Regions from separate parts of the Vibrio sp. genome, predicted to be linked through region 3. Evidence: predicted binding sites of a transcription regulator. Region 3 holds the regulator's gene; each other region holds the start of a gene.

Region 1 (10,238 bases), on a different contig from region 3:
CATCTATTTCACATTCACAACGAGCAAGGTAGAGTTCAAGCCACGCTTTCGCGGCATCTCTATCTATAAACAAGTCTGAGACATTTTGAATTGATTGAGTATCAAGGTTAGAGAGTTCACGCATAAAACGAGTGTAATCGACTCTATTTTGATGCAGAAGCTCAAACATAGCATTGAATAGCTGACTATCTTGTTCGAGCTTGCAATGCAGGCCAAGCTTTGCTCGCATCAGTCGGCTAAATTCTCTGCCTAGGGTTACTTCAAACTGGCTTAGCGCCTGTTCAAGCTCATTTTTGTCCACAAGTGGAGACAACGCATGGGCCAAAGCAGACAGATTCCATAAACCAATTCTAGGTTGTTGATCAAAGGCATATCGACCTTGGTAATCAGAATGGTTGCAGATATAACCCGGTTCATAGTCATCTAAGAAACCGTAGGGTCCATAATCGAACGTCTGACCCAAAATGGACATATTGTCGGTATTCATCACACCATGTGCAAAGCCATACGCCTGCCAATGTGCAATCATGTGCGCTGTTTTTTCGACTATGGTTGCAAACATCGCAGCATAAGGAGATTCGCTATCTAAGCATGTTGGCCAATACCACTCGATCACTTTATCAGCCAGCAGTTTCAGCTCACTTAATTGATTGGTGTAGAAAAGGTGCTCAAAGTGACCAAATCGGATGTGGCTTTCAGCAACACGCAGCAACAAAGCGCCACTTTCCACTTTCTCTCGATAAACTGGGGTGTCACTGGTCAACATCCCTAAAGCGCGAGTGGTGGGGATACCCAATCCTGCCATCGCTTCACTACAAAGATATTCACGAATCGTCGAACGTAATACCGCCCTGCCATCTCCCATACGTGAATAGGGAGTGAGTCCCGCGCCTTTAAGGTGAATATCGAACACTTGCCCTGTTAGCGACGTCACTTCACCAAGCAATAAGCCGCGACCATCTCCCAGATCAGGATTGTATACTCCAAATTGATGCCCAGCATATTTCATCGCTAACACGGGGGTTGTCTGATAGTCACCTTCTCCCGAAAGAAAATATTTCAGATCACCACTTGGCTGATTTTCAGGTAGCCCAAGTTGCTCGGCCAATACGCTATTCCATGCTATCCAATGGCTGTTTTCCAATGGTTTAGGATCCACCAAGGAGTAAAAGGCATTCGGTAAGTCAGCATATCGATTGGAAAAATTGGGGATAAGCAGAGGCATTCGGCATACAACTCTTTAACAATAAGCAGATACAGCAAAAATATCACAACAGTATCGAGAAGAGCCAGTGAACCGCCCTAATAAGTGAAGAAGAAGTGAGTAACCACAAACTTAATAAGGCTTAGTTCAGTTAGGGTTTAGATAAAAACAAAGACAAACAAAATAGCGGCAAAGGAGAATAAACAAGTTCGGCTAATCACGCCAAGCTGGGTAGGTTGTATCATTTCTTGATGCTGCATAGGCACTCCTTAATTTGTTACATAGTCATTACAATATGATGAATTATTAGAAAAACCTCAATATTGAATTAGATGAACTTTTTGTGACACCTCCTCAGCAGAAAAATTACCCCATATGACCATGATCACATATCTAGTAAGTATGTATTAGTTATCCCTCAAATAGAGCTATGGGTTTATCCATATTTTTTCTGGCGTCTTATAATTTCCTTATAAATAATAATAACCACGCTAGGAGAGCGTATGAACGCTTTAATTCAAAGGTTTAGCCTTAATCGCTTAGTGCTTGTACTTGCTGGTGTACCAATCTTAATATCGCTTACATTGGCCGTCGAATTAGTTCTAAACTACAAATCGACCCTTGATGAAGCGCGTAGAGACCAATCTGCCACTGAGCTCATTTTACTCTACGACAACCTCGCTCATAACCTTGCAGTAGAACGCGGACTAAGCGCAGGCGTGCTCGGAAGTAAAGGAAACCCAAAACAGGTAGAGGCATTATCGAATCATCGAAAGAATACCGATCACCACATACAACAATTCCGATCTTTTAGCTCGGACACTCTACCCCAAAACTGGTTAAATCAACTCAGTTCAGATATAGAGAACGAGCTACGAAGCCTAGCAGAAGTTCGTCAAAGCGTTGATCAACTCAAACCTTCACGTTCACCATTCGCCTACTATTCGAATTTGAATCAACTTTCGATTGATAACGCCTCATTAGTGAGTGGAAAACTTTCCAATGCGGAAGTCTCCAACTTAAGTAAAAGCTTAATCGCTATCATGGAGATGAAAGAGCGCGCAGGCCAAGTACGAGGAGCGCTTAATGGCGCTTTTTCCAGAAAGCACTCCTCAATTGGACAATACATTGCGATCCAAGATTACCTCGCTTCTGGTGGCTATGCACAGCGACAAGCAAACATCTCCCTACCCAATCAGCTACTTGAACAGCTAAATCAGGCTAAAAGAAGCCAAACGTGGCTGAATGTAGAAGCAGTCCAGAATAAGTTCTTGGAGCAGAAAAACAGCTTAGGCAGTTTAGAAGGCCCTGAACCGAGTGCTTGGTTTGCAATGGCCACAGATAGAATCAAGTTGATAAACGGAATTAGAAATACTCTTAAAGATCAAATGCTTAATAGTTCTCAGCAACAAGCAAATAAAGCAACCTTTAACATGAGCACCATGATAGCCGCAGCTATTGCTATCAGCTTCATCCTCATTGTCGGTGTTTATGTGTCAGTAGGTAGTTTAAGGAAGCAAGTTCGTTCAGTAACAGGTAGCCTAGCGACCATGTCATCAGATAAAAACTTGAGCATTCAGTTACCGTCAGAGGGCAACAACGAATTGAGCCATATTTCTCAGAGTGTGAATGGGCTGACAACAAGCATCAACGATCTACTCTCTAATATCAGAGATACCAACGATCACAGTAATGAACGTTTAGAACACATCGTAAAAGGAGCTGGTGATTTAGGTGAAAGTAGTAAGGCGACGAATGATAAGTGTAACAACATCGCAACCGCAATGACCGAGCTTTCTCAATCCAGCCTGGAAATAGCCTCCTCATCTGAACGCGCGTTGCAAGAGACCGAGCAAATGACAAACAAAGTTCTTAACTGTCAGTCGCAAAGTCAACATTCCTATAAAATAGTGGAAGCGTTAGTATCGCAAATAGAACAGACACAAACATGCATGGAAAAACTCGAACAAGACGCATTGAGTGTGAGCAAAATCGTCGACACCATTAACGGTATTTCCGAGCAAACTAACCTACTTGCTCTCAACGCAGCGATCGAAGCTGCTCGCGCTGGCGAACACGGGAGAGGCTTTGCGGTAGTGTCTTCTGAAGTTCGCGACCTTGCACAGCGCAGTAAAGAAGCGACAGAGCACATCTCCCAACTGCTAAGTAATATCACGAATAATACTCAAACCGCTGTAAGCAACATGAATAAGAGCAGAGAAGCCACGGACTCTACCTTTGAATCTGTTTCCGGGGTGAATGACAGTATTTCGGAGCTTGAGCACTTAATTGAGACGGTCAACGAACATATTACCAGCATAGCAAACTCGACTATCGAGCAATCGAAAGCCAGTGAAGATGTTGATAAAGATGTCGATGTACTAGCGGAAATTGCGCTACATACTGGAGAGTTAGCGAGCAACATGGACAATATAGTAAGTAGCTACAGGCTGGAGGTAGAGCAAGTGAGCCAGCAGCTACAAAAGTTTAAGCTAGCATAAGCCTACAAAATCATATCAAGGGTAGTTAATCGCTACCCTTTGTCTACAAGATCAACGTAGCAATAGAGAAACTCTAATAAACTCCCCATCTTCAAATTCAACTTTATGTTCAAAGATTGAAGAGGAGTAAATAGTTCGTAGAAATGCGTGCTTTTCTCCGTTAGTGCCACGAAACAGCATCGAAATATCGGCGACAAGACGATTTCGTTCACTAAAGTGTGCATTGAGATCTTGCGACAGGACACAGAGCAAACATCCCTTGGGATTGAACTTAAGATCAACAGACTCAGGACTTGAAACCAGCACCGTGGTATTTAGCTCTTTCTCAAGCATATTGATAAGCAGCAAGAAACTATCCAAATGAGGCAGTTCATCCCCACCTTGAGGTGGTAATAAGTTCTCAAGCATAGATTCCATATCAAGGCGCTGTGAGCGTGCATGAGTAACAAGAGAACGTATTTTTTTCTTGAAAGGCTTATATTTTTTACTGTTCGATGCTTTGTTCAGCCAGTGGGAAATGATGTCATTGATATCACTGCGCGATTTGTATCCCAAAAGCTTGCCCGAATAATTGGTATGCAAATGTAGCAGAGCGTGTAATGCTAACTCTGACAACAAAGGCTCAAATTCGGGTTTGATTTTGGTATGAATACTGCGCATGGTGCCTAAATACAAAGAACTGGAAACTAACCTGATTGAATCGGAGTTCAAAGAAGGAGCGACATGCTACCGAAAACCGTTGCGTATGTACAGAAACAAAGCACAAACATAAAAGCAGCGTTAGTAAACGCTGCTTTTTATTGAGTCAGACTAATAGCCTATGTCGCGCGAACAACTTGAGTCGAAGCAATAAAATCGTGCACACATCGCCTGCTTTTGCCAAAAATGAACAAGACTCCAAGAATGCTAATAAAACCACCCACGACAGGTACATAGCCAATTAAGAAGTAATAGGCGTAACGCTTGAAAAGCAACTCAGTAAGACGAGGCGTCTTACCATCAAGGCCTTGAATGCGAATTTTCATCACCTTCTTACCTATCGTTTGCCCCTTGTCACGTAGAAGTGTTCGGTTGATCGCTCCAAACAATACAAAATTAACAAATCCTATAACCAACAAATATCCCAAACTTGGCTCTACTGGTGGGCTTTGCATCAAACCGCTAAAGCCCCCTGTGAAATACATTAAAGGGAGAATAAAAATAGCCAAAATCAAAGAGTCGATCAGAGAGGCTACCAATCGTGCTCCTCGACCTGCTAATTGCGTTTGATACTCTACGCTAACGTGTTGCTGTTCCATAATACTTCATACCTTACAATCAATCGTCTCAGAGCATTTTGACGGAACAATGAACCAAATTAAGTCTTTTATTGTAACGATTCGACAAATACGACATAGGAATGAAAGCTATGGAAACTATTTGCGAAGTTAAGAAGCCTTTATTGAATGGCCGTCTATTTCCTTTAGTGGTCGCCAGTCTAGATAAGCGTCATGAGCAAGTCGAAGCATTGGTAAATCCTCAAGCGTATCCCCATATGCATAGATTTTTACGTATGATGACGTATCTACTCGACGAGTCAGCAAGCGCACTTTATGCTCGTGGCTACAATCCCCATTTTGATAACGCCCAGTAAAACGTCCTTGTTTTTGCTCTAACGTACTGCATACCAGCTCGATGCCTTGCGATTGGCACCAAAACTGTAAATAGAGATTGAGTCCTGCTGACACTAAATATATGTCGTCACCACACTGTTTATGCAGCTCCAAGCGCCTTTGAGCGACTTCTCTTATCACTGTCGGCAAATAGGTGGAAGAGAATTGCTGAGCAAGCTGTTCTACGATTTGAACATCTCGTCGCCAAAAAGCGACAAAGGATAAAATAGGTCGGGTTCGGCAAGCCGGCAGCCAGCCAACTTTGTACAACAAAATGACAGGCCATACGATAAGCAACCCTAGATATAACCTAAGTTTAGGCGTCGAATAGAACAGAAATTTTGTAAATGTATCTTCTGTCGTTATTGTTCCGTCAAAATCAAATAGGGCTAAATTCTTCATCTGCCGCAGCCTTCCATGCCTAAAATCCAAACAAGATTCACCAAATTACCTATATACCACTAAAGACGCCACAACCTAAAACGCAAAAACCCCGACAACTCGAGGAGTTATCGGGGTCTTTAAATAAATGGCACGCCCTATAGGATTCGAACCTATGACCACATCCTTAGAAGGGACGTGCTCTATCCAGCTGAGCTAAGGGCGCGCTACAGGGAAAGGATTATACGAGTTCGATTTCTTAAAACAAGGGCTTTTCGTAACAATATGATCTGAATGAACAAAAAAAGGACACCAACACATCAATTGATTAAAATTACCACGAAGCAAACGTTTGCTTATAGATGTTCATCAAATAATTTGCGACAATGCGCTGCAAATTATTCGCCATTCTAATTGAAGGAAAGTCATGACTGCTCAAAATATCGATGGAACGCTTATTTCCCAAACTGTTCGATCAGAAGTTGCTGCTCGAGTTAAGGCTCGCGTAGAAGCCGGCCTGCGTGCACCTGGTCTGGCAGTAGTACTGGTTGGTGAAGACCCAGCATCTCAAGTGTACGTGGGCAGTAAACGCCGCGCTTGTGAAGAAGTTGGATTTGTCTCTAAGTCATTCGACCTTCCGGCAACCTCTTCGGAAGAAGAACTCCTAGCCCTTATTGATGAGTTAAATGTTGATGCTGAAATTGATGGTATTCTAGTTCAACTACCTCTTCCAGCAGGCATTGATGCTACTCACGTGTTGGAACGCATTCATCCAGAGAAAGACGTAGATGGCTTCCATCCTTATAATGTTGGACGTTTAGCACAACGCATCCCTAAGTTACGCTCTTGTACGCCGAAAGGGATTATTACCCTACTAGACCGTTACAATATTGAGCTACGAGGAAAGCATGCGGTTGTTGTTGGAGCATCAAATATTGTTGGTCGACCAATGACACTAGAACTGCTTTTAGCAGGCTGCACAACGACAACTTGTCACCGCTTTACCAAAGATCTTGAAGGGCACGTCCGTCAAGCTGATGTCGTCGTGGTCGCCGTTGGCAAACCTAACTTTATTCCTGGCGATTGGGTCAAGAAAGGAGCCGTGGTGGTCGATGTTGGCATCAACCGTCTAGAATCAGGCAAACTAGTTGGCGATGTTGAATACGATAAAGCAAGAGAAAATGCGAGCTTTATTACTCCAGTACCAGGCGGTGTTGGTCCAATGACCGTTGCTAGTCTTATTGAAAATACCATGCTAGCGTGTGAACAGTTCCACACTAAAAAGTAGAGCTTTAAACACCACCTCAGAGAAATAGAAAGGGTTGATGTTCAATAACATCAACCCTTTTGTTTTTGAGCGAGTTGGAGTGATTACAGGCTTAGAATGACACCTGCAATTGATGCGCTCATTAAGTTCGCCATGACACCTGCGGCAATTGCGCGGAAACCAAATTTCGAAATGAATGGGCGCTTCTCTGGTACCACGCTACCTAAACCACCAATCAACATTGCCATGGTAGAGATGTTAGCAAAACCGCACAGTGCAAACGTCACGATTGCTTGAGAGTGCGCACTTAGCTGCGCTTTCACTTCTGTTAACTGGATAAATGCGACAAATTCGTTCACAACAATCTTGTTACCGATCAGTGAACCTGCAGTAATCGCTTCAGACCAAGGAATACCGAGCAACCATGCAACAGGCGCAAACAGATACCCTAGAATAAGTTCAAAGCTAAGCTCTGTACCCATTAAGCTGCCTAGCCAACCTAGCATACCGTTTAGCATCGCAATCACACTAACAAACGCTAATAGTGTTGCACCCACAGCCACTGCGATGCGCAAACCAGACATCGCCCCATCCGCCATAGCTTCAACTACGTTGGTGGCACGTGGCATTTCAACATTGTCGAGTTCAGTCTCAGCATCAATAGCTTCTGTTTCTGGCACCATGATTTTCGCCATCAGCAAACCAGCAGGGGCAGACATAAACGCAGCCGCAATTAGGAAATTCAGGTCCACACCTAATGACGCGTAGCCCACCAATGTGCCACCAGCTACGGATGCAAGACCACCCACCATAACAGCAAAAAATTGAGAATCAGTCATGTGCTTTAGGTATGGTTTTACAACCAAAGGCGCTTCAATCATGCCGACAAAAATGTTCGCTGTAGCAGAAAGCGATTCCGCTCGGCCAATACCAAGTAGCTTCTGGAGCCCCCCACCAATCAAATTAATCACCTTTGGCATAACACCAATATGGTAAAGGCCTGAAATCAGCGCAGAGAAGAAAATGATGATACCAAGCACGTTAATAGCGAACGTAAAGCCGCCCGTTGCTAACCCACCGAAAAGGAAAGCAATACCCTCCTGACCATAATTGATAAGGTTTGAGACAGCGCCAGTGACACTGTTCAGGACATCTTTACCCGCTGGTACGTAGAGAACCAAAAGCGCAAAAGAGATCTGCAATGCAAATGCTAACGATACCGTTTTTACATTGATACTTTTTCTGTTTGTAGAAAGTAGCCAAGCTAAAAACAGAATGGCCACAATACCTAGGATTGAGTTCATAAGAAGATCCGACAAAATGGGGGGAACAAGAATGGCGTCGGATAATATTCAGATAAAAACGAGATGCAAATCACAGTTGTTAATGGAGTGTACTTTCGTTAGTACAATTAACCATCACTCTAATAACTGTTTGTTTTGATTAAATATAAACGTTTGCTCTTTCGCATCTTTTCCATCAGGAAAAGATGTTTGTAAGAATAGAAACAATTTGGCGACTCACATTTACAATTTAAATCCACGTAAGTGTGGCGCTAACCGTCTGTCCCAGTGACAAGGTGAACCAATTTTCTGCTTAATAAAATCAATCACGGCAGCTGTCTTAATAGGCAGATATCGTCGACTTGGATACACCGCATAAAAGGGCATATCTTGGCTCGGTTGCCAGTCTGGCAAGAGCTGAATGAGCTTCCCAGTTTTAAATTCATCACGAATAAGATATGTCGCCAAATAGGCGATCCCCCACCCAGCGACGGCTGCGTCTCGCACCGCTTCCGCCAAATCCACAGAGTAATTACCCGAAACTTTTACGTTTAACTGCTCATGCGGTCTAGAAAACGCCCAACTTGTGTAATCACGCTCCCAACTCCGATAAATAAGACAGTTATGCTGCGCCAGGTCATTAGGATGAAGAGGTGTGCTGTGTTTCACTAAGTAATCTGGAGACGCGGCAACCACAAACTTACTGTCAGCGAGTCGCTGAGCCACATAGCCTTCAGGCAGAGTTTCATTGTTGGTGATCCATAGGTCTAGCCCCTCTTGCAACATATCAACTCGATAGTCAAACAAATGCATTTCTACTTGCAGGTTAGGATAACGTACTCGTAGTTCATCGATAGCAGGTAAAATGTGCAAAGTGCCGAAAGATTGGGAAAGCCCAATCTTAATTAGCCCGGCCACTTCATCGCGCTGGCTTTCGATTTCCCTCTGCGCTTCTTCAATAGTTTGAACTAGCTTTTGGCAATGGTGAAAATAATGTTCGCCTGCTTCTGTCGGCGTAAATGTACGAGTTGTCCTCTGGACTAACTTAACCCCTAACGATTCCTCAAGTTGTGCTAGTTGCTTACTCACATGAGAAACCGACACTCCTAAATTGCGTGCAGCAGCAGTAAAGTTTTTGTGAGTAAGTAAAGTGGCAAAGACCACCATTTGAGAAGCGCGATCAGATAACACGGAAACTCCTAACAAAAAAGAGCTCCGCAGAGCTCCTTTAACAAATCATAGTACGATTCTGTCGGCCAAATGGCTTACCGCCAGAGCGAAGTAGTAAGAGCGGTTCCACTTCATCAATACATTGTAGTTATTGTATACCAAGTAAACTCGCCCATTCGCATCATCCGGGGCGATCAACCAAGCCTTAATGTCTTCATCAAGTTTTGGCAATGGACGACCATCGTAACGAGTCACGCCTAGCTTGCTCCAATCCTGAAGATACTTCCCTTTCTCTTCACTGCGACCTTGGATACTCGTATCAAAACCGTTAGGGAGTTTAACTTGGCGACCCCAAGTGTATTTATCACCCCATCCCGATTGACTTAGGTAGTTGGCGGCAGACGCAAATACATCGGCTTCACTGGTCCATATGTCCTTTTTGCCATCACCGTTTCCATCCGCGGCAAAAGACAAGAAGGAACTTGGCATAAACTGACACTGCCCCATCGCCCCAGCCCATGATCCTTTAAAATCTTCAACTGGAATATGGCCTTCTTCAAGAATCTGCAGCGCCGCCATTGCTTCTTTGCGGAAGAACGCTTCACGACGCCCGTCATATGCCATGGTGGAAAGCGCATCAATAACGCTGTAATTACCAGTAAAGCGGCCGAAATTACTCTCTACGCCCCAAAGAGCGACAATGAACCGTGGCTGGACACCATATTCTTCCCCAATACGAGAAAGCTCATCATAGTGCTTGTCATACAGCTCTTTAGCTTG
Region 2 (10,238 bases), on a different contig from region 3:
AATACCGGTATCTTAAATAGGACGCCAAGAGTTGTGAGCATGGAATCTAAGCCAGTTTATAAGTAAGGCAGCGTAATGGAAAAAAGTGCGTTCGTGAGTCGAATACTCAATTTTTCCTGTGTAGATGGGCCGGGCAATCGCCTGGTCATCTTTCTTCAAGGGTGTAATTTCAACTGCGTTTCCTGCCACAACCCCCATACGATCAATCATTGTAATCACTGTGGAGAGTGTGTGGCGGGATGTCCAACTCAGGCCTTAACAGTGAATGAAAGTGGCAACGTTGTCTGGGATGAGGCTAGTTGCACTCATTGCGACCAATGCATCGATGTATGCAGTCATCGCTCGAGCCCTAAGGTGATGCGTTATACCGTTGCTCAAATCTTAGAACGAGTTAGGCAACAACACTATTTTATTAGTGGTGTAACCGTGTCGGGTGGCGAAGCAACCTTACAACTACCATTTATTATTCAGCTATTTCAACGTATCAAAGCCGATTCAGATCTAGCGCATCTCACTTGTTTTATTGATAGCAATGGATATTTATCTCAGCAGGGGTGGCGTAACGTGATTCCTTACCTGGATGGCGCCATGATAGACCTAAAATCCTGGCAGAGTGAGACTCATCAATGGCTGGTTGGAAGAGACAACCATAAGGTAATAAATTCCATTCATCTACTTGCTGAAAGTAATAAGCTCCACGAGTTGCGGCTACTTCATATTCCGGGTAAGAGTGATCTAGATGTGGAAGTTGAGCATGTGGCTAGGCTCATCAATCGCTTGCCCCAAAACGTTATTATTAGACTCAATGCCTTTCAGCATCATGGTGTTATCGGTCAAGCTCTGGATTGGCCCAAATGCACAGAAGATCAAATGGAGCTTTTCTACCATTCTTTGAAAGGGTTAATTCCCAATACCATTACTCGACCAAGCGTCTATGCCTAATTAACCTCTAGTAATTGTTGATGAAGCCATCGAAGAGCCGGGTGATTTAAGCTAGCTTCATTCCAAACTAGGCTATATCCGACTTGACCGTAATCGAATGGCAGTGCCTTTGGCACGAGTCCTTGCGCTTGGAAAGCTCTGTCTGCCCAAGCTTTGGAGCAGGTTAGAAGACGTTCGGATTGATGGCACAAAACGGCCCCTGAGCCAAAATCTGAAACAGTAATTGAGATCTTACGAGAGCGATATTGCTGAGTCAGGTTTTGCTCAAAGTAGGGCTCAGACAAGTCGTTATCCTGGATGCCAATATGTTGGTAACGCAAATAATCGTCGATAGAAATCATATTTTCTGCAGCAAGTGGATGATTAGGCGACATCAAACAGACCATTTCATCGGCTAATATTTGTTGCCACATCAACTCTCGACTGCGAGTGGGTGGTTGACTGATATCGTGAGGCAGCAGCATAAAGTCGACTTGTCCGCGACTTAAGGCATCAAAATTCATCTGTTCTTTGGCGTAAAGTTGAATTGGTTTCGCCGATTCCAATTGCTGCGAAATTTGATCAATTTTATCGGCAAATAGTTCAAAAGTGCTCTCGCGCATGGATAGAGCTATCGAGCCTCTATACGTTCTTGGGTTGAACTCTCCTTGGTGAAGAATACCGTTCATACTTTGCAAAATACCGTGTATCTGTGGAGCAATGCTTAACGCGTACGAAGTTGGCAATAGCAAGCTGCCTTCTCTATAAAACAGTTCATCTTTAAGCTGCTCTCTGAGTTGAGAAAGGGTTTTACTAACGCTAGAAGGGGTCACGCATAAGTAATCTGCCGTTCTAGTTACGCTATTGGTTGAGAGCATCACATGAAGAACCGTTAAATGCTTTAAGCTGATACGGGATAGAGCTATAAAATCCATGGTGAAACACTGTCGAATCTTGGGTGATGATATTATATCTATGATTAGTGCTGACGACAGTTATTAACGCGCGAGAATTCAACTTACCAAGTTAACCAATATAGAAAGTAATGGAGGGCAATCAAAGAACCTCGGTATACCTATAGCATCTTTGACAAAGGGAGAAGAGGGAAAGTGAGTTGAGAGGGTAGCAAACGAGGGTGTTCTGTTTTACAAACATGAAAACGCCCTCTAGTAGAGGGCGTTTAAGGGTACTTAGTCAATCAACCCATATTGTGAGCCTAGAATGTCGATAATCTCTTGCTTCGGATTATCGCTAAGATGAATTGGCTGGCCCGTAATTTTCTCAGCAATACCCGTATAAGTAGTCGAGATGTCCATTAATGCTTGAAGTGGTAGCGCGTTATCACGAGCTAAAGCTTCACGCTCAGGCATACGCTCTTTATTAAGCAAAATATCTGGATCAGGGAAGTGGTTTAGCAAGAATTGACGGAACCCTTCTTTAGAATTCTCGACGATATTCCCCGCTTGATATTCTTTCATATCCCAAATACGAGAAGAGTCAGGGGTGCCTACTTCATCCATATAAATCAGCTTCTCGTGGCCGGACGCATCACTTACGTAACCAAATTCAAATTTGGTATCAACAAATATTTGTTCTACTTTCGCTAGCGCATCACTAATCACGCTAAAGCCATCGTTAAGCAGCTTCTCATATAGTGCGATGTCTTCTTGTTTCGAGAAATTAAATGCAGAGAAGTTGTCTTCAATGTTTTTACGTGTGATGTTAACGTCGTCTGCCTCTGGAACTCCTGGAATACCTTTGAGAATCCCTTTAGTCGATGGTGTCATTAGAAGTTCAGGGAGAGCTTTATCTCTTTCCAAGCCTTCTGGTAATTCGATACCGCAGAATTCGCGTTCACCTTTCTCGTAAGCTCGCCACATTGAACCTGTGATGTACTTGCGGCAAATCGCTTCGATCATAATTGGCTTTGCTTTCTGGACGATCCAAACCAGAGGATGTGGAATGTCCAGAATATGGCTTTCTGCCAAACCATTTTCTTTAAATAGGCTAAACCAGTGATTAGAGATCGCATTCAAGGCGGCCCCTTTTCCTGGTACACCTTGCAAACCTCCTTCAGCATGCCAGATACAGTCAAACGCCGAAATACGGTCACTGATAACCATGATTGCAAGTGGGGCATCAGGAGCAACATCATAGCCTTTTTCTTGAATAAGGCGCTTGCTGTCTTCTTCAGTTAACCAGTATACCGAGCGAACCTTTCCGCTGTGGACTGGTTTATTCGTGCGAATGGGAAGATCGTCATTAACGGCGAGAACTTGATCTGCGAGACTCATTTAGACATTCCTATCTTTGTCAAAAATGGGTGAAAGACGTAATTTGCTTTCGATTTGCAGAGCATAATACCAGAACTAATCTAGGCTTCCAGATAAAAAGCAAACGTTTGCTTTAAAAGTTTCGTGTGGTGGGATATATCTGGATTAAAAATAAAAAGCCCCTCGAGTGAGAGGGGCCAAAGACAGTGTTATTGTTGAGCTTATTAATGGTACTGGAATGATCTGCCCTCAACAAAGAAGACTGCACACTGAAACTGTGTTGCTAGGTCGCTAAGCAGCGCTTGATCGAGTTCTGAGATACTTGTCGAAGCTACAACAGCACTAGCATTGCCAGATTTTATTGCTTTAGTAACAATTTCGACCTCAGATTGAGTCTGAGACGCTTTCATTTGAATGATCTTCTTACAGCTAACGTTGTATGAAGCGAACTGCTCAAAGTCAGGACGAGGGCATTCAGCGGTAAACAAAATCCACTGCTTCTGATTCGATAGACCAGCTAAGCGGTAAAGGGTTGCATCATCAATGTTCATCGGTTGCGTTGGTTGAGCCAGAACGTTGAATTTAGAAACTGAGCGATTTTGAGTTTGAAACTGAATCATAATACTGTCCTTCCATACATGCTGTATGCTTATACAGTAGTTTGTTTGTAATTAGTGATCAAGTCTTTTTGTTGTCTTTTTAAGCAAAAAATAGAGATGAATTACCAGAGTTTTGGTGTAAGTTTTTGATATTATGGGGTTTGTTTCTTGGTGTTAATGTTGGCTTAGTATTAGAAATTGTGAGCAGCAGCACAGGTGTTTATACAGTGGTTTGTGAAAAGTACTGTATAAACACTGGGTGGAGACTATAAGAAGCGATCGGGATAATCGCTAAAGATGCCATCAAGGTTATTCAGATGCTTCAAACGATTTGGGTTGTTCACTGTATAGCACCAAACCTTAAAGCCAAGTTTTTGCAAAGAGGCGACTTGTCTTTTACTTGTCCATAGATAGTTTAAATTACAGCCAACAGCTTGAGCTTCTTCTAGCAACTGGCGATCTTTTTTTCTTAGCCGCTCTGATAGAACTGCGATCGCATGGACAGGAAACTGTTTACGAAGATGACGAATCACTTGGTGGTTAAAACTCGAAAACAGAATCTTTTCTTTGGGCATTTGACTCCGTTCTAACTCCTTAGCGACCAACTGGGTCACACGCTCAGGGTCGTGCCGGTCAATTTTGACCTCTAAGTTGAGGCTGACGGAATGTTCAGTTGCGAGCACTAACAACTCTTGAAGTGTCATTATGGGTTGATGACTACATGTGGGGTAATTATGCGCAAAATTTAGTTGCTTTAGCTCTGCAAGCGAGAGTTGATCGACTCGCCCAATGCCATTACTACAACGGTCTACGGTATGGTCATGGCAAACAACGAGAACATCGTCTTTGCTAGGTTGAATATCGACTTCAATCCACTCTAGCCCCAACTCGATAGCGGCTTCAATGCTGGCTCGTGTATTTTCTGGCTGGTGTCCCGCGATGCCGCGGTGTCCGACTATAATCATGGGTCTCACATCATACGAGATAATAGGTGATTAGATTAGCTCTAAATGGTGGTTGTCACTAGAAAAATCTGCCACTATCGGCAAACAACAATATTATAAAAACATACTTATAGAGATTTAATATTGAACGCTGAACGTAAAGCTGCATGGATCCTGATCGCCACGACAATGTTGGCTGGATTAGGTTGGATCTTTTCTAAAGAAACCATTCAAGGCTTACCACCTTTTGGGTTTATCGGTCTGCGATTTTTAGTCGCTGCGATTTGTTTATTGCCGCTGTGCTATAAGTCATTTAGACAATTAACGCTCACTCAGCTTAGTCAAGCATTAGGTGGTGGTGTAGTGCTCGCCTTCGCATTGCTCGCTTGGGTATACGCTATTTCAATTAGTGATACGCTAGGAGAGGGGGCGTTTATAGTCAGTTTATCGATGATTATTGTTCCCATCGTGGCTTGGGTATTATTCAAGGAACGCCCTAAACGCGCGTTTTGGTTTGCAATGCCAATCGCTGTTTCTGGCCTTGCTTTTCTTTCGTTGAAAGGCGGTTGGAACAGTGCGCCTGGTCAAATATGGTTTTTGGCTAATGCGTGCATGTTGGCTCTTCACTTCAACATCAATAGCAAGCTTGCGCAAAAGCTACCAATTTTACTGCTCACGTGTATCCAATTGTTTGTAACTGGCTTAATCGCGTTGATTACGTCAGCATTGTTAGAAAGCGTTCCAACAAGTATTGATTCTTCGATATGGGGTTGGTTTGCTGCGAGTGCCATTCTGGCGACGAGTCTTCGCTATGTGATGCAAACATTAGGGCAGAAAGGATGTAATCCAGGCAATGCGGCACTCATCATGCTATTGGAGCCCATTTGGACAGTGATACTCAGTATCCTTTGGTATGGTGAGCAGCTTTCAACTAATAAGGTTATTGGTTGTGGCTTGATTCTTTTCGCACTTATCTTCTACCGTACTGACGGAAAGCTAATTAGAATTCGACGCTAGTAGTTAATTCAACATTAGCAAGATCGTTCGATATTTATTTAGAAGGCAAAATTAAATTGCTATAATTGACATGAATATTAGTAATTAAGTCGTTAAATAAATACAGGGATGAACGCATGAAGATTGGTGTTATTGGCGCTGGCGCAGTCGGTGTAGGCGTGTGTAACTATCTACTTACATTGGGTAGCGTTAGTGAGCTAGTACTACTGGATAAAAATCTAGAACGCGCAGAAGGAGAGGTGTTTGATTTCCGTCATACCTCAGCGCTTACGTTTTCAAAAAATACCCATCTCGTTGCCACTGATGATTACTTGAGTCTAATTAGCGCAGATATTGTAGTCATTACTGCAGGCGCGCAAATTCAACAAGGACAGACGCGCATCGATCTTGCTGAAATCAATAGTCGCATTGGTGTTGAGATTGCCAAAGAAGTGGAGCGTGTCGCGCCAAATGCAATCTTGATCGTAGTGTCGAACCCTTGTGATATTGTTGCTCATTTTATTGCTACCAACACAAAATTCCCTCGCTCTAAGGTGATCAGTAGTGGATGCGTCATCGATACCGCTCGTTTGATGAGTATCGTCGCTAGTCGAGTGAATTTGGACCCTAAAAACGTATTTGGCTATGTATTAGGGGAGCATGGCAGCAACTGTTTTACCCCAAAGAGTCTAATATCGATTGCAGGGCAACCTGCCGATTACTATTGCGACACTCATCATATGGAACGTATCTGTGCCGACGAATTACTTGAATCGGTCAAACAGGCTGGTTATGAGATTTTCAAACGTAAGCAAAATACGACTCATGGCATTGCTGCGAGTGTGTTTAGAATCATTCAGGCAATTAAGATCAACGAGCGTTCTGTTCTACCCGTCGCAACCCTGTTGGATGGTGAGTATGGGCTGAATAACGTTGTGCTGAGTGTGCCAACCGTGATTGGAAAGAGTGGTGCGGAAGCGGTGTTAAGTCACCCATTCACATCAGAAGAGATGACAACCTTGATGCAAATTGCAGGTAATGTTGATGATGTTGTCAGTCAAGTCGCTGAAAAAACAGGCTTGGTTAAATAATGTTGCATCATATGGTTGATATGCATCCCCAAGTATAAAAGCGATCAACGCTCTTAACTCACAACTTAGAGCTTTTACTCTTTTTCTTTTGGCGGTGGAAGGTTAGATTGGTAATGTAATAAATTTGTTAAATCTAACTTATGAAAATTCACGCTATCGACGGCTATATACAGACTATGTATATAGCCGAATATCCTGATAAATTGATGCTGCTTGATGGGGCAAGTCGAGCAGATGTCGAATACGTCGAGCGTTTTATTACTCATCGACTCCAAAGGCCGCTAACCGATCTTAAGGTTGTCGTCATTACCCACATGCATCCCGATCATGCTGGTGGGGCGAATCGCTTACGACAACGTACTGGATGTAAACTTGTTTCCGCCAACTGTGATGCTCAATGGTATTCCGGACTAGACGGCTTCCTGATGCACCTTACCGATGTTGCTCTTGCTGCGTGGGTAGCTAAGAGAAAGCGTAAACCAAGAAAAAACCTTTGGTACTCGCGTTATTTGTTTCCCGATGTAAAAGTCAATGATGGTGACCTAATCCCAGGGTTTGAAGATTGGCAGGTACTAGAAACGCCAGGGCATACCGATAGAGATCTCTCTCTTTATCAAGCTAAGCAAGATGTGCTTTACGTCGCAGACCTTATGGTTGAAGTGAAGCAGAGACTCATTTCACCATTCCCAATCTTTCACCCTAATAAATACCGAACATCAGTGAAGAGGGTTTTTGATATGGCTCCATCACGTTTACTTGTCGCCCATGGAGGAGAGGTAGAGTTTGATTTGGTGAGTTATCAATATTTGATTGAAACGACACCTCGAGCCCCTTCGACACACTGGCGAGTTACCAAAATTCAGCTCAATAGTTTACTCAGAACGATCTTTCACTTGGGGCGGAGTAAACGGAAAAAGCAATGATTGGGTATCAAATCCCGCTTGTTGGGCGATTCTCAGGTATTTCTTAAGTTTGTAATCAGGTACTTTTGTATGACGAGAAAGAATCCAAAAGTAATCATTGTTGTAACCGGAAACAAGCGCAGTTGAATAATCAGGCTCTAAATAGAAAATGACGTAGCTACTATAAAATGGCCCAAAGAATGAGACTTTTAAGTGCCCAATACTCGGGTCTTGCACAAACTTGGCTTTCCCAAGTGCTTCGCTCCAACTTTGCTCCTCTTCATTCCAACCGCGATTGATGACTTGAATGGAGCCATCGTCGTTAAATGAGTAGGTGGCAGATACATTACTTAGACCCCGTTCAAAACTATGATCCAGTCGAGCGATTTCGTACCAAGTACCAAGGTAGCGGTTGGTATCAAAGTTCTTGATGGGTTCAATTTTCTCGGGAATCGCTGTACAAGCAGTTAGAAAAGCACAAGCAATGGACAAAAGGTATCTTTTCATAGTTTTCAGTAAGTTATTTTAGCCTCATTAACTTTAGCTTTGTTCCTTTAGGATATCTAGCAAAGTTGAACTTTGGCGCAATCTCTTTACTATGTGTGGACACCATTCCATGGCTTTGGCCATCAAAACTGAAGCGAGCAGATGAAACCCAGCCACATTGCTACTTTTGCATTCACGATATGCTTATCCACGAGTACAGTCGCATCAAGTGTCGACCAAGCAATTTCGTTAGAAAATGAGGCGATCCATCGCGCTATTTTAAGTCAAAAGAAAATTGATGCCAGTGACGATCGTGCGCAGCAATTACGACAAGATATAGAACAGTTGAACGCAGAAATTCGAGACTTAGAGCTGTATCAAGGCCATCTGCAGTCTCTTATTGCGAGCCAAACAAAAGAAGAAGAGAGCTTTAAGCAGCAGTTAACCGATATTGAGCAAACGAGACAAGGTATTGTGCCATTGATGTATCACATGATTGATGGCTTAAAGCGTCTTACGGAACAAGGATTGCCGATAAAACGTTCTCAACGAGATAAGCGAGTGTCTGAATTAGAGCGTTTAATGAGCCGTGCTGATGTTAGTGATGCAGAAAAGTTTCGCTTAATTCTTGACGCTTACCTGATTGAAGTGGACTACGGCACCAAGCTAGGTAGCTACAAAGAGCGAGTGGTGATTAATGGTCAAGAACGTGAGGTTGATGCACTCCATTTAGGTCGCGTGAGTTTAGTTGCCAGGAGTATTGATGGTAAAGAGTATTGGCAATGGGATTTGATTGGAGAGCGCTGGATTGGGGTTGAGCCTAAGGATTATACCGATCTACGTTTAGCATTCGATGTCGCGAATAAAACCGTTGCCCCAGAGCTACTCCGTTTACCTATCCAATTAAAGCAATTGGAGGGACAGCAATGAGATTACGTGCATATTTTGCCAGCGTGATGATGGTCCTCTCATTCAACTGTTGGGCCGATGGGGGCCTTGTCGAAAAAGTCAAAACTGAACAAGTCGCTCAACTTGAACAACAAAAAGCGCGAGAAGCTAGGTTTGCACAGCAAGAGAAGGAGCTTACCTCGCTCAAACGACAGCTAGAGGCTGAAAAGCGTCGCCTTACCGAGACGAACAAAGCGTTGAGTGAATCGTTTAGCCGCAATGAGAAACGCCTTTCGGCTCTTGAACAAGAGTTAACTCTAGAAAGTGGAAGTCTTGGTGAAGTCTTTGGGGTGGCTCGCCAACAAGCAAAAGAGCTAAGTAATGAACTAAAAAGTACATTGAGTGGTGCAGGTCAGGCCGATGTGATTGCTGACCTAGACCAATTGCTTGAATCTGATTCGCAGCCAAACTTGGAACAGATAACGCAACTTTGGCTTGGTTTTGAACAGCAGATAGAGCAAAGCGCTTTGCTGCAGGCTGTCGCGGTAGATGTGGTTGCAGGCGATGGCATGGTCGGTGTTAAGCAGGCGCTAAAAATCGGCTCCATTGCTTTGGTTGATAACGGTGGTTATCTCGACTGGGATGGGCAGTTGCAACAAGCTCGTTCCTTTGGCATTCAGCCTTCGGGCGGCGCGACGCTTTCTATGCTAAGTAGTGAGCAAGCGAACCCGGTAAAGACAGTCGTCATTGATCCCACACGTGGTCAGCTTCTTACTCAGTTAACGCTTACTCCCGCTCTAATGGATAGGATAAAAGCGGGCGGTGTTGTAGGGGGCATCATTCTCGCCATACTCAGTATTGGTTTGATTATCGCTCTGGTGAGAGGGGGTGTTTTATGGAAAACTCAACGTCAAATCTCTGCCCAATTACGGCAACCGGATCGACCAAGTGACAACCCTTTGGGTAGGGTGCTGTCAGTCTATTCTTCTCAGCCTAATAGAACGGTTGAAGCACTCGAACTGCGCTTGCTGGAAGTGATCCTTGATGAGCAAGCAAAGCTTGAAAAAGGTCTATCAATGCTCAAGCTGCTTGCGGCGTTAGCACCTATGCTAGGCCTTCTAGGCACGGTAACAGGTAT
Region 3 (10,238 bases):
CAACTAGCAGTTCGTATTCTGCCTTAGTCAATTTTACAGGCTCGCCGGCACGGCTTAGTGCTCGACGTTGAACATCAAACGTCCATTCACCAAAACGTACTGTGTTGCTGTCTTGCTTATCCGTTTCTCCAACACCTGCTGAATTGCGAGCTGCAGAAATACGCCATAACAAGTTTTTGACGCGCACTAAAAGTTCACGAAGCTCAAAAGGCTTAGTTACATAATCATCTGCACCCATTTCAAGGCCGACGATTTTATCAATGCTATCCGTGCGTCCTGTTACCAGGATAATCCCAATGTCTGATTGACTGCGAAGCTCGCGTGTTAACATCAATCCATCTTCTCCAGGCAGATTGATATCTAACATCACTAGATCTATCGCATTGTTCTGTAGTGAATCACGCATCTGCTCGCCGCTTTCTGCTTCACTTACGTGGTAACCTTCATTTTGAAAGTAACCAACTAGCTTGCTACGAGTTACTGCGTCATCTTCTACAACTAATACGTGATAGCTCATTTACACCACTTATTTTACATTGGTCATCGTTTTAACCAGTATTCTATTCATAATCAGTAACATTTCTAGTATTTGTTACTTTAAAACCAAGAAAGATGATTTTTTATTGATTCAAGACAAACCTAGGCTATCGGTTAACTTTTTTCCACATTTACATTTATTTCGTCACAACCAGTGTTACCGCTGTTCATTTTTATTGGGTAAACTATCCGCAGTTATTTTAGGAGTTAAACCTAATGCAAGAAATTAAAGCATTTAATGAAAAACGCGCCGAGATCTACTGGTGGCTCTCTAGCCTGATGGCAAAAGAACTGACTCAGGAAGCTTTAGATCAGTATCACTCTGCAGAAATTCGCTCATTTCTGACTGGTTTGGGTGAGAACGAAGCACTAAAACCTGCCGTTTCTGACGTCATTGACGCTTTGAACCGCCTAATGGACCGAGAGGATGCTCAGCTAGAGCTATCAGCAGATTTTTGTGATTTGTTCCTTAAATCGGATAGAGACTCAGCTTTGCCTTACGCTTCAATGTACATCGGTAAGTCAGGTCTCTTGAATGATGAACCGGCGAGAGAAATTGAAGCGCTGCTCCAACAATATGGAGTGCAGGTAGATGAGAACCTTAATGAGCCCGCAGACCATATTGCCATCGAGCTTGATTTTTTAGGTAACCTAATCATCCGCTCTAACGAGTTGGAGCAAGAAAGTGCAATGGAAGAAGCGTTGGCCGCACAAGATGCATTTATCTGCGATCACCTACTAAGTTGGACACCACAATTTGCTGCGAAATGTAAAAACATTGACGAATTTGGTTTCTATTCTGCTATCGCGAACTTGATGGTCGCATTCTTAGAGCTCGACTCGAGCTACTTAAAAGGTGAATAAACCTTACTTTTTGTGACCCTAAGCGGTAACAAAAGCCTTTTTATTTGCGCTTCTCCAGTTTGCGGTCTAGAATCGTGACCGCAAACGATAAAAATGAATTTAATAAATACAAACCGCTAATTAACAGCGGTTTTTGTGTTTCTGATACTTTCTGCCAGATTATCCTAAACTTAGGAATATTGTTCCGTGGCAGTCATCGACAGGACAGAACCTTATGGCCACTATAAAAGACGTAGCGCGCTTAGCCGGCGTGTCAACGACAACGGTATCTCACGTAATTAATAAAACACGTTTTGTTGCAGAAGCGACCCAAGAAAAGGTCATGGAAGCAGTACAGGAACTGAATTACGCACCAAGTGCTGTTGCTCGTAGCTTGAAATGTAACAGCACTCGTACCATCGGTATGTTAGTTACTCAATCAACCAACCTTTTCTTTTCTGAAGTTATCGATGGTGTAGAGAGCTACTGTTACCGTCAAGGTTATACTTTGATCCTATGTAATACCGGTGGTATTTACGAGAAGCAACGTGATTACATCCGCATGTTAGCTGAAAAGCGTGTAGATGGTATCTTGGTTATGTGTTCTGACTTAACTGAAGAGTTAAGTGAAATGCTTGATCGCCACAAAGATATTCCAAAAGTGGTTATGGATTGGGGCCCAGAGAGCTCCCAAGCAGACAAGATCATCGATAACTCCGAAGAAGGTGGCTACCTAGCAACGAAATACCTTATTGAACGCGGGCATAGTGACATCGCTTGTTTAAGTGGTCACTTCGAAAAAGCAGCGTGCCAAGAACGTATCGCGGGATACCGACGCGCAATGCAAGAGGCCGAACTCAATGTCAACGAAGACTGGATCCTCGAAGGTAACTTTGAATGTGATACAGCCGTACTAGCTGCTGACAAGATCGTCGCAATGGACAAGCGCCCTACTGCAGTATTCTGTTTCAATGACACTATGGCTCTTGGTTTGATGAGCCGCCTACAGCAGAAAGGTATCCAAATTCCTGAAGACATGTCGATCATTGGCTATGACAATATTGAGTTAGCGGAATACTTCTCTCCACCACTAACAACAGTTCACCAGCCAAAACGTCGTGTTGGTAAAAATGCGTTTGAAATTCTGCTAGAGCGCATAAAGGACAAAGAACACGAAAAACGCGTTTTTGAAATGCACCCAGAAATTGTTGAGCGTTGTACGGTTCGCAACCTTAACAAGTAATAACGATATGCGTTTGGCAATATGATTATTGATTAGCCAAACGCATAACCCCCATCAATTTACTGAACCAAGATCACATTTAGTCACTCCAAGTGTGATACTTACCTCAAATATTATTTATTCTTAAATAGTTCGATTAATGCCACGAACAGGGCAAACCATTCCGAAAGGATGGGACGCAAAGCCACCGGCCTTAAGTCATTAGTACAAGGCAGCGGGGTTGCCGATGGCAAATATGCAAAACTAGTACAATAAGATTTCTCGTAATCTAGACGCGTCTTAACACGTAACAGCACTAGACATGGAATTCGTCGATATTTTACGAAGTGTTTTCTTGTATGACACCTTACTGACAAAATTTCTGCATTATTTTGCTACTCTCTCGGACCTGAATTGGTGGCGTATACATATACACCGAGAAATTACAGCATGGATAAACCAATACTAAAAGACTCAATGAGACTGTTTGAGCAACTTGGTCAAATTAAGTCTCGTTCAATGTTTGGCGGCTTCGGCATTTTCGCAGATGAAACGATGTTTGCCTTGGTGGTAAATGACAGACTGCACGTGCGCGCTGATGAACAGCTTACACAGCAGTTTAAAACCCTTGCGCTGGAACCATACGTTTATAAAAAACGCGGTTTCCCCGTCGTAACCAAATATTTTGCATTAACTGATGATCTTTCTTCTGACACCGAACGAACATTAGCGCTTGCTAAACAAGCTTTAAAAGCGGCAAAAGAAGAGAAAAAGATACAATCAAAAGCTAAGCCTAACCGCTTGAAAGATTTACCTAACTTGCGATTAGCAACGGAAAGAATGCTGAAAAAGGCAGGGATTGACGACGTTGAATCCTTGGAAGAAGCGGGCGCAGTCAATGCTTATAAGGCTATTCAGTCTTCTCATTCAGCAGAAGTCAGTGTTGAGTTACTTTGGGCGCTAGAAGGTGCAATAAAAGGTACGCACTGGTCAGTAATACCTCAAACTCGTCGACAAGAGTTACTTAGCAAACTCTCCAACTGATTGATAAAAAGCCAGCATAATGCTGGCTTTTTTACTTTTGATGGAAATTTTCTGCTTCATGACTCGTTCTTATTCCCTATATCAATGATTCCCTATACTTACTTAAGTATGTAACTATAGGGCACAAGTTACCTTGAGCGCAGATTGTATAAGGACGCTGTTATGAACAAAAAATTGATCATTGGCATAGTACTGGTCACTCTTATCGTGTTTTTAGCGATGAACTTTGGCCAATATTTAACACTTGAGAATGCCAAAGCACAGCAACTAGCGCTAGCTGACTACATTAATGAGAATTTTATCTTTGCTGCACTGACTTACTTCGTCGCTTATATCGCGATTACAGCCTTTTCTATCCCTGGGGCTGCGGTTGTGACTTTACTCGGTGCCGCCTTGTTTGGCTTTTGGACGAGCTTGCTGCTTGTTTCTTTTGCCAGCACTATTGGTGCTACTCTTGCTTTCCTTAGTAGTCGCTTCTTGCTACGAGACTGGGTACAAGACAAATTCGGGGATAAGTTAAATGCGATCAATCAAGGTGTGGAGCGTGACGGTGCATTTTATCTCTTTTCTCTAAGGCTAATCCCTGTCTTCCCATTTTTCCTAATTAACTTGCTAATGGGACTGACACCAATCTCTGTCGCTCGTTTCTATGTGGTGAGTCAATTGGGTATGTTACCTGGTACTGCTGTATACCTTAATGCGGGTACTCAGCTCGCTCAGATTGAGAGCTTATCGGGTATTGTCTCTCCATCAGTGTTAGCTTCTTTTGCTCTGCTGGGCCTATTCCCTGTCATAGCCAAATGGGTAATGGCTAAGATAAAGTCTTCTCCTGCAGCACAAAATGGCTCTACATCATGAAGGTTTACTCTGCTAGTAACCCACCCGAAGCTCACATAGTCTGTGAGCTTCTCAGGTCCCAAGGTATTAATTGTGAGGTTCGCGGAGAAGGTATCTTTGGCTTACAAGGCGAAGTGCCTTTTGGAGAAAATAGTGAGCCGTATGTTTGGCTGTTACAAGCGGATAAACAAACTGAAGCGCTTAAAATCATAGAGCAGTTTAAGCAGTCAGATGCGGGTGTTGAGTGGCTATGTGTCAAATGCGGTGAAATGAATGAGTCACAATTTGGTGTGTGCTGGCAATGCGGGACAGCCGCCGATTAAGCAGTTTGGATTTGTTGCTGGATGAACTCTATTGAGTGCTGATTAAATTCATCTGGGCGCTCTACATTACAAACGTGGCCGCAATCCGGAATTTCTAATAGCTTACTTCTACTATGTACTGCGACCATTTCTTTTACAGGCTTTATAAACATATAGTCCCTTTCCCCCATTAAATAGAGAGTCGGGATTGGCAGTTCACGATCCTTAAAGTATTTCATTAAAGGGTTCACTTCCGCAGTCAGGATGAACCAGCGCTTAAACTCTTTCTGACAAAGTTTCTTTGCTTCGCGGATAAACAAGTGACGTGACTCTTTCTGAGTTCGTTGAGGCATGACGATATAAGCAAACAAGCTGTATAACCACATGTAAGGGACTATGTGCTTACACAAGTTACCTAACCTCACCAAAACTTGAGAACGAGTGTTCAGGCGCGTTACAGCTCCGCCAAGAACCATTGATTTAACGCGGTCTGAGGCTAACTCAGCAATATTACGGACAATAATGGTTCCCAGAGACATGCCAACAAAATGAGCAGACCTGATTTTCAAATGGTCCAGCACTTTGAGGATATCTTGCGTTACCGCTTTAAAGGTATATCGATTTGCCATCAATTCTTTAAGCAGTTGGTTAGATTTTCCGTGTCCTCTCAAATCAATCAACAACAAATTAAAATGCTGCTTATAAGCTTTGATTTGTTTAAACCAGATAGATGAACTCCCTCCAGCACCATGCACAAACACCACCCACTCTTTACTCGTTGGATGTTCAAATGTTTTGTGAAACAGCATTTCTGAGCTCATATTTTTGTTTTGTCTATCTTTGCCAAGGAGTTTTGAAAACCGAAGATTAGCATAAAGTGATGCAATTTTAATTCAGCTTATGTCAATTCGTGTAACTTATCTTGTCCAAAACTAGAAAAATACAAAAAAGGCGTCATAAGACGCCTCATTTCAACCGTATATTATTTATGCATTCAACGCACTGTGGTACAGCGATAGATACTCATCCGCCGCTTTACTCCAGCAGAAGTTTTGACTCATCGCATACAATTGAACTCGTTTCACCTCGTTAGGTTGTTGGGCATAAAGCAACAGTGAACGTTGCAATGTCAGAAGCAGAGCCACTGGCTCTGGCTCGTCGAAAACAAACCCTGTGGCGATATTTGGGTCAACATCGTAATCGCTCACGCTGTCTTTAAGTCCACCTACACCACGTACGATAGGTAGTGTGCCATAAGCCATGCTGTATATCTGGTTTAGACCACATGGTTCAAATTCAGATGGCATCAAAAAGAAATCGGAGCCAGCTTCAACGAGATGCGCCAAGCCATTGTCGTACGCTTCAACAAACTTAAACTTGTCGCTGTATAACGCTTCCACCTCTTTCAATCTAGACGCCAGAACAGGATCGCCTGTACCAACGATAACAAGTTGAACATCATGCTTCAGAAACTGAGAAAGAATCGGAAGCAGGTAATGCACCCCTTTCTGATTAGTCAAACGGCACACCATGCCATACATCGCAGTCTCTTTTACCGCTAGTCCTACCTTCTCTTGCAAGTTTCGTTTACACGCTTTCTTCCCTCTCACCATACTTTGGCGATTGGCTCGAAAATTCGTCGGTAAATACGGATCCGTTTCTGGGTTCCAAGAAGAGTAGTCACAACCATTTAATATGCCGACAAGGTCTTTCGCACGACTTTGGAATTCGGCTGCCATTCCGTGACTGCCTAGTTCGGTTTTAAGCTCTTCAGCATAGCTAGGGCTTACTGCATTAATCTTATCTGCGTTAAGTACACCCGCTTTAAGCATAGTGACATGTGAAGGGCTAACAGCAGCATCAGGAGCATAGCGAGCATGGAACTCTGGTAAGCACTGTAGCTCGTCATAGCTGAACACACCTTTAAAGACCGCATTATGTATAGACAATATACTCTTAGTGTCTGAAAAAAATGGACATGAGTTGTAGCGATGCTTAAGCAAAAACGGGACTAATCCAGTGTGCCAGTCATTCGCATGAATGACATGAGGCTGGAAATCTAGCTTCTGAAGCATGTCTAAACACGCTGCACTAAAAAATGCGAATCGTTCACCATTGTCACTGTACGCCTGATTGTTTTCCGCGTACATTTCAGGTCGGTCGAAATACTTGGGACAGTCAATTGCATAGGCTGTAACGCCAGCAATCGTTAATTCGCGAACCTTGTAGGCGGTGTGAGGCCAGAGCTCTAGCTGCGTCTCTAGTAACACTGGAGCAGATTCAATACCTGCCACCTTTCGGTAGGCAGGGAGAGTTAACCGAACATCTTGGTTAAGTTCATGGAGAGCTTCAGGCAGTGCCTTGGCAACATCTGCCAAGCCACCACTTTTTATCAATCCTTCGACTTCCGATGCTACAAATAGAATAGATAAATTCTTAGTAGCCAACACGCGCTCCTTTAGGAATAACGACAATTCCATCATCGGATACGTGGAAGTGCTTCTTGTCTTCCGTGAGATTGACACCAATTTGTGTGCCTGGCGCAATATCCGCATCCTTATCCACAATTACTCGACGCAATACGCAGCCTTCGCCAACTTTGACATCGCCCAAAAGGATACTTTCGCTAATATCACATGCAGATGCAATATTACTGCGGAAACCAAGCACACTCTTTTCAATACGAGAGCCGCGAACATAGCTGCCGTTACATACCAAGCTATCAATAATCTGTACGCGACCGTTGACTGAATCGGTAAACGTGGCAGGTGGTAATGGTGGGTAGTATGTGTGAAGTGGCCATTTACGATTGTACAACGAGAAAGCCGCATCTTTTTCTAGTAGATCCATGTGCGCCTGCCAGTAGGCATCGATGGTACCTACATCACGCCAGTAAACTTCTTCTTTCTCACCAGTAATACGGTTAGTGCTGAAGTCATAAACATACACATCTCCACGTGGGAACATCTTAGGAATGATGTCTTTACCAAAATCATGAGAGGATTCTGGGTTATCTGCGTCTTCGATGAGTTCAGCAAAAAGTGTCTGCGCTTCAAACACGTAATTACCCATTGAAACCAAAGCGTGTTCAGGATCACCAGGAATTGATTTAGGGTTTTCCGGTTTTTCTTGGAAGCCTATCATGCGACCTTCCGCATCAACCTCAATCACTCCAAACTGTGAAGCTTCCGACAATGGCATACGCAGAGCTGATACCGTAAGCGCAGCTTCTTTCTCTTTATGGAAATCCAGCATCTGCTTGATATCCATTTTGTAAATATGATCAGAGCCGAAGATGCACACTTGGTCTGGTTCAGCTAATTCCATAAAGCGTAAGTTTTGGTAGATGGCGTCTGCGGTGCCTTCATACCAACGCTTGCCCGTACGCATCTGTGCAGGGATAGGGTCGATAAAACGATCTGTTATACCGTTAATATTCCAACCTTTTTTCAAGTGGTGGAATAAAGACTGTGACTTAAACTGCGTCAGAACATAAATTCTCATCAAATCCGCGTTAACAAAATTATTCAACGCAAAATCTATCAATCGGTAACTTCCGCCAAAAGGTACCGAAGGTTTACTACGAGACTCGGTCAACGGACGCAAACGCGAGCCTTCTCCACCAGCAAGGATCATTCCTAAAACACCAGCCATTTAATTCTCTCCATATTATTGTTTTGTGGATAAGCATATAGTTTTATTTGGGGGGCTTATCTCATTTCCATAGAGCCGATCTGCTTATATACAGATTCAGCTCTAACAACCTAACGTTGCTAGTTATCCTTCCACAACAGGTGTGCAAGAGGTTTATTATAAGTTATCGTATTTCAGGAAGATTACAATTTAAAATATGCTGTACCAACAAGCGCACATTGATTACTTTCCATCACTCTGGGTTGGCTCACACAATATCGGAGTCGTCACACATCTCTGTAACAGAATAACTACAAGTTAGTGATACTCTCATTATTTATTGAGCTGTAACTCGAATTTTTTAAAGATAGATAAGCTAAATATCTGATCAGAAAGGATTGATTGGAAGGCTGTTATGCAATTTGGTTTACTTCTTTATCGCATCAATAAATATATATTTTGTCCCCGCCTTGCTCCTTGGCAATATACAAAGCTCTGTCGGCCATTGCTAGCGCGTCTTTTTTTGTTAGTCCTGGGCAAATCATGGCTCCACCAATTGCTAACTCTGATAGACGCGGAAACTGTATTTGATCCTGTTCAGAGTCGATTTCAGAGTAAATGCAGGATTTAATTCTCTGAGCAAGAATCTCTAGATTACATGCGTGCTTCGCTCTGACTAAAACTAAAAACTCATCATCTTCCCACCGAGAAGCTCTATCATAAAGCCTTATTGCCTTGCCTATCCCTTTACCTGCTTTGTTTAATACTTGTTCAAACGCTTCTGAATTGGTTTCTAGTTCGCTGCCATCATTCAAACCCAAATCAATCCAGATTAAGCCAAATGATGTTTGCTCTCTTCGGGTCCTAGCGAGTTCCATCGATAGTTCGTTTTCTAAACCTTTTCTATTCCAAAGCTGTGTTACAACATCGACCGTTGTCAGTTCGTCCAAAGCAGCTGTCCGCGATGCAACCATCTGGCGAAGAGAATGCCTGCTCTCTTTTAATTCTCTCTCGAGGGCACTTAATTGCTCTTCAAAAGTCCCCTTAGCCCCCACAATGGTGAACTCGCTTTCGTTTGCCATTGTTTCAATTCTCTGCCCCCACTTTTCTAGCGGTTTGACCCAGCGATTGCACCAATAGTAGAAGGCCAGAAGACTAAACATCATACTCAATCCGATAAATAAGTAGCTGAGGTTAGTGTATATCCACGGTGACAACATGCTGTCCACATTGACGAAAGTTAGCTCATACCACCCTAGCTCTTCAATATAGTGGATTGATACAACCGCGCGCCCCTCCTCTTGCTCTATCATGAGTAACTCAGCTTCTTGACCTGATTTTTGTTGACGCATCAGTTGCGAGAGTACATTTAATTCATGTCGATTTGGAACTAAGGAAGACAGCACCGGCTTTTCAAAAGCAGAACTTCTAAGAGGGTAATCAAGCTCTCCTGACTGCAAGATGATTTGGACTCGATCTGATTCATCAACAAAAAGCGTCTTCAGAGAGGAGAAATGCCTATGGGTCAATTGATTAGTAAATTGCTCAATATCCATGCCAGTCCCTACTAATCCAAGAAACTGCCCTTTATATGTAATGGCTTGGTTTACCCATACTTTAGTACGATCAATATGGACATCTTTGGCAATATTCACAGAAAGCGCCTGTCCTTGATGTTTTTGAGAAAAATACCAAGCATCTGTCACCGAGTCAGGCTCTAAATAGTAACGTAGATAGGATGGCTGGCGAATGCTTTGAACATCATTAAAATGGTAGGACAGATCACTGTCTAGAGCGATAAAGAAGTTTTTTGATTTAAA

What was found. The regulator PurR, encoded in region 3, represses purine synthesis genes. The targets are predictions, from matches to a motif close to TNANGNAAACGTTTNCNTNA.
Region 1: the regulator PurR is predicted to act here: its motif matches at 8,451-8,470, upstream of AC4MRV_RS11100 (NupC/NupG family nucleoside CNT transporter).
Region 2: the regulator PurR is predicted to act here: its motif matches at 3,311-3,330, upstream of AC4MRV_RS11995 (phosphoribosylaminoimidazolesuccinocarboxamide synthase).

Annotation. Positions count from the first base shown of each region.
Region 1 is NZ_CFHWOM010000016.1:31,894-42,131, reverse strand. It holds gene AC4MRV_RS11135 (protein adenylyltransferase SelO) at 1-1,225, opposite strand, end outside; gene AC4MRV_RS11130 (methyl-accepting chemotaxis protein) at 1,708-3,705, shown strand; gene AC4MRV_RS11125 (DUF2913 family protein) at 3,757-4,365, opposite strand; gene AC4MRV_RS11120 (RDD family protein) at 4,524-5,003, opposite strand; gene AC4MRV_RS11115 (HAD-IB family phosphatase) at 5,133-5,759, opposite strand; tRNA gene AC4MRV_RS11110 (tRNA-Arg) at 5,888-5,964, opposite strand; gene folD (bifunctional methylenetetrahydrofolate dehydrogenase/methenyltetrahydrofolate cyclohydrolase FolD) at 6,166-7,026, shown strand; gene AC4MRV_RS11100 (NupC/NupG family nucleoside CNT transporter) at 7,110-8,309, opposite strand; gene AC4MRV_RS11095 (LysR family transcriptional regulator) at 8,532-9,479, opposite strand; gene AC4MRV_RS11090 (lytic murein transglycosylase) at 9,525-10,238, opposite strand, start outside.
Region 2 is NZ_CFHWOM010000019.1:25,972-36,209, reverse strand. It holds gene AC4MRV_RS12010 (YjjI family glycine radical enzyme) at 1-66, shown strand, start outside; gene AC4MRV_RS12005 (YjjW family glycine radical enzyme activase) at 76-942, shown strand; gene AC4MRV_RS12000 (LysR family transcriptional regulator) at 939-1,856, opposite strand; gene AC4MRV_RS11995 (phosphoribosylaminoimidazolesuccinocarboxamide synthase) at 2,112-3,215, opposite strand; gene AC4MRV_RS11990 (SulA-like leucine-rich domain-containing protein) at 3,419-3,814, opposite strand; gene AC4MRV_RS11985 (glycerophosphodiester phosphodiesterase) at 4,060-4,758, opposite strand; gene AC4MRV_RS11980 (DMT family transporter) at 4,882-5,754, shown strand; gene AC4MRV_RS11975 (lactate/malate family dehydrogenase) at 5,871-6,824, shown strand; gene AC4MRV_RS11970 (MBL fold metallo-hydrolase) at 6,965-7,747, shown strand; gene AC4MRV_RS11965 (lipocalin family protein) at 7,697-8,233, opposite strand; gene AC4MRV_RS11960 (DUF3450 domain-containing protein) at 8,375-9,142, shown strand; gene AC4MRV_RS11955 (MotA/TolQ/ExbB proton channel family protein) at 9,139-10,238, shown strand, end outside.
Region 3 is NZ_CFHWOM010000062.1:2,752-12,989, reverse strand. It holds gene torR (two-component system response regulator TorR) at 1-517, opposite strand, end outside; gene torD (molecular chaperone TorD) at 754-1,401, shown strand; gene purR (HTH-type transcriptional repressor PurR) at 1,616-2,623, shown strand; cyclic di-GMP riboswitch class I at 2,766-2,851, shown strand; gene AC4MRV_RS19140 (TfoX/Sxy family DNA transformation protein) at 3,053-3,646, shown strand; gene AC4MRV_RS19135 (TVP38/TMEM64 family protein) at 3,809-4,504, shown strand; gene AC4MRV_RS19130 (putative signal transducing protein) at 4,501-4,806, shown strand; gene AC4MRV_RS19125 (alpha/beta fold hydrolase) at 4,803-5,606, opposite strand; gene glgA (glycogen synthase GlgA) at 5,772-7,232, opposite strand; gene glgC (glucose-1-phosphate adenylyltransferase) at 7,222-8,439, opposite strand; gene AC4MRV_RS19110 (GGDEF domain-containing protein) at 8,862-10,238, opposite strand, start outside.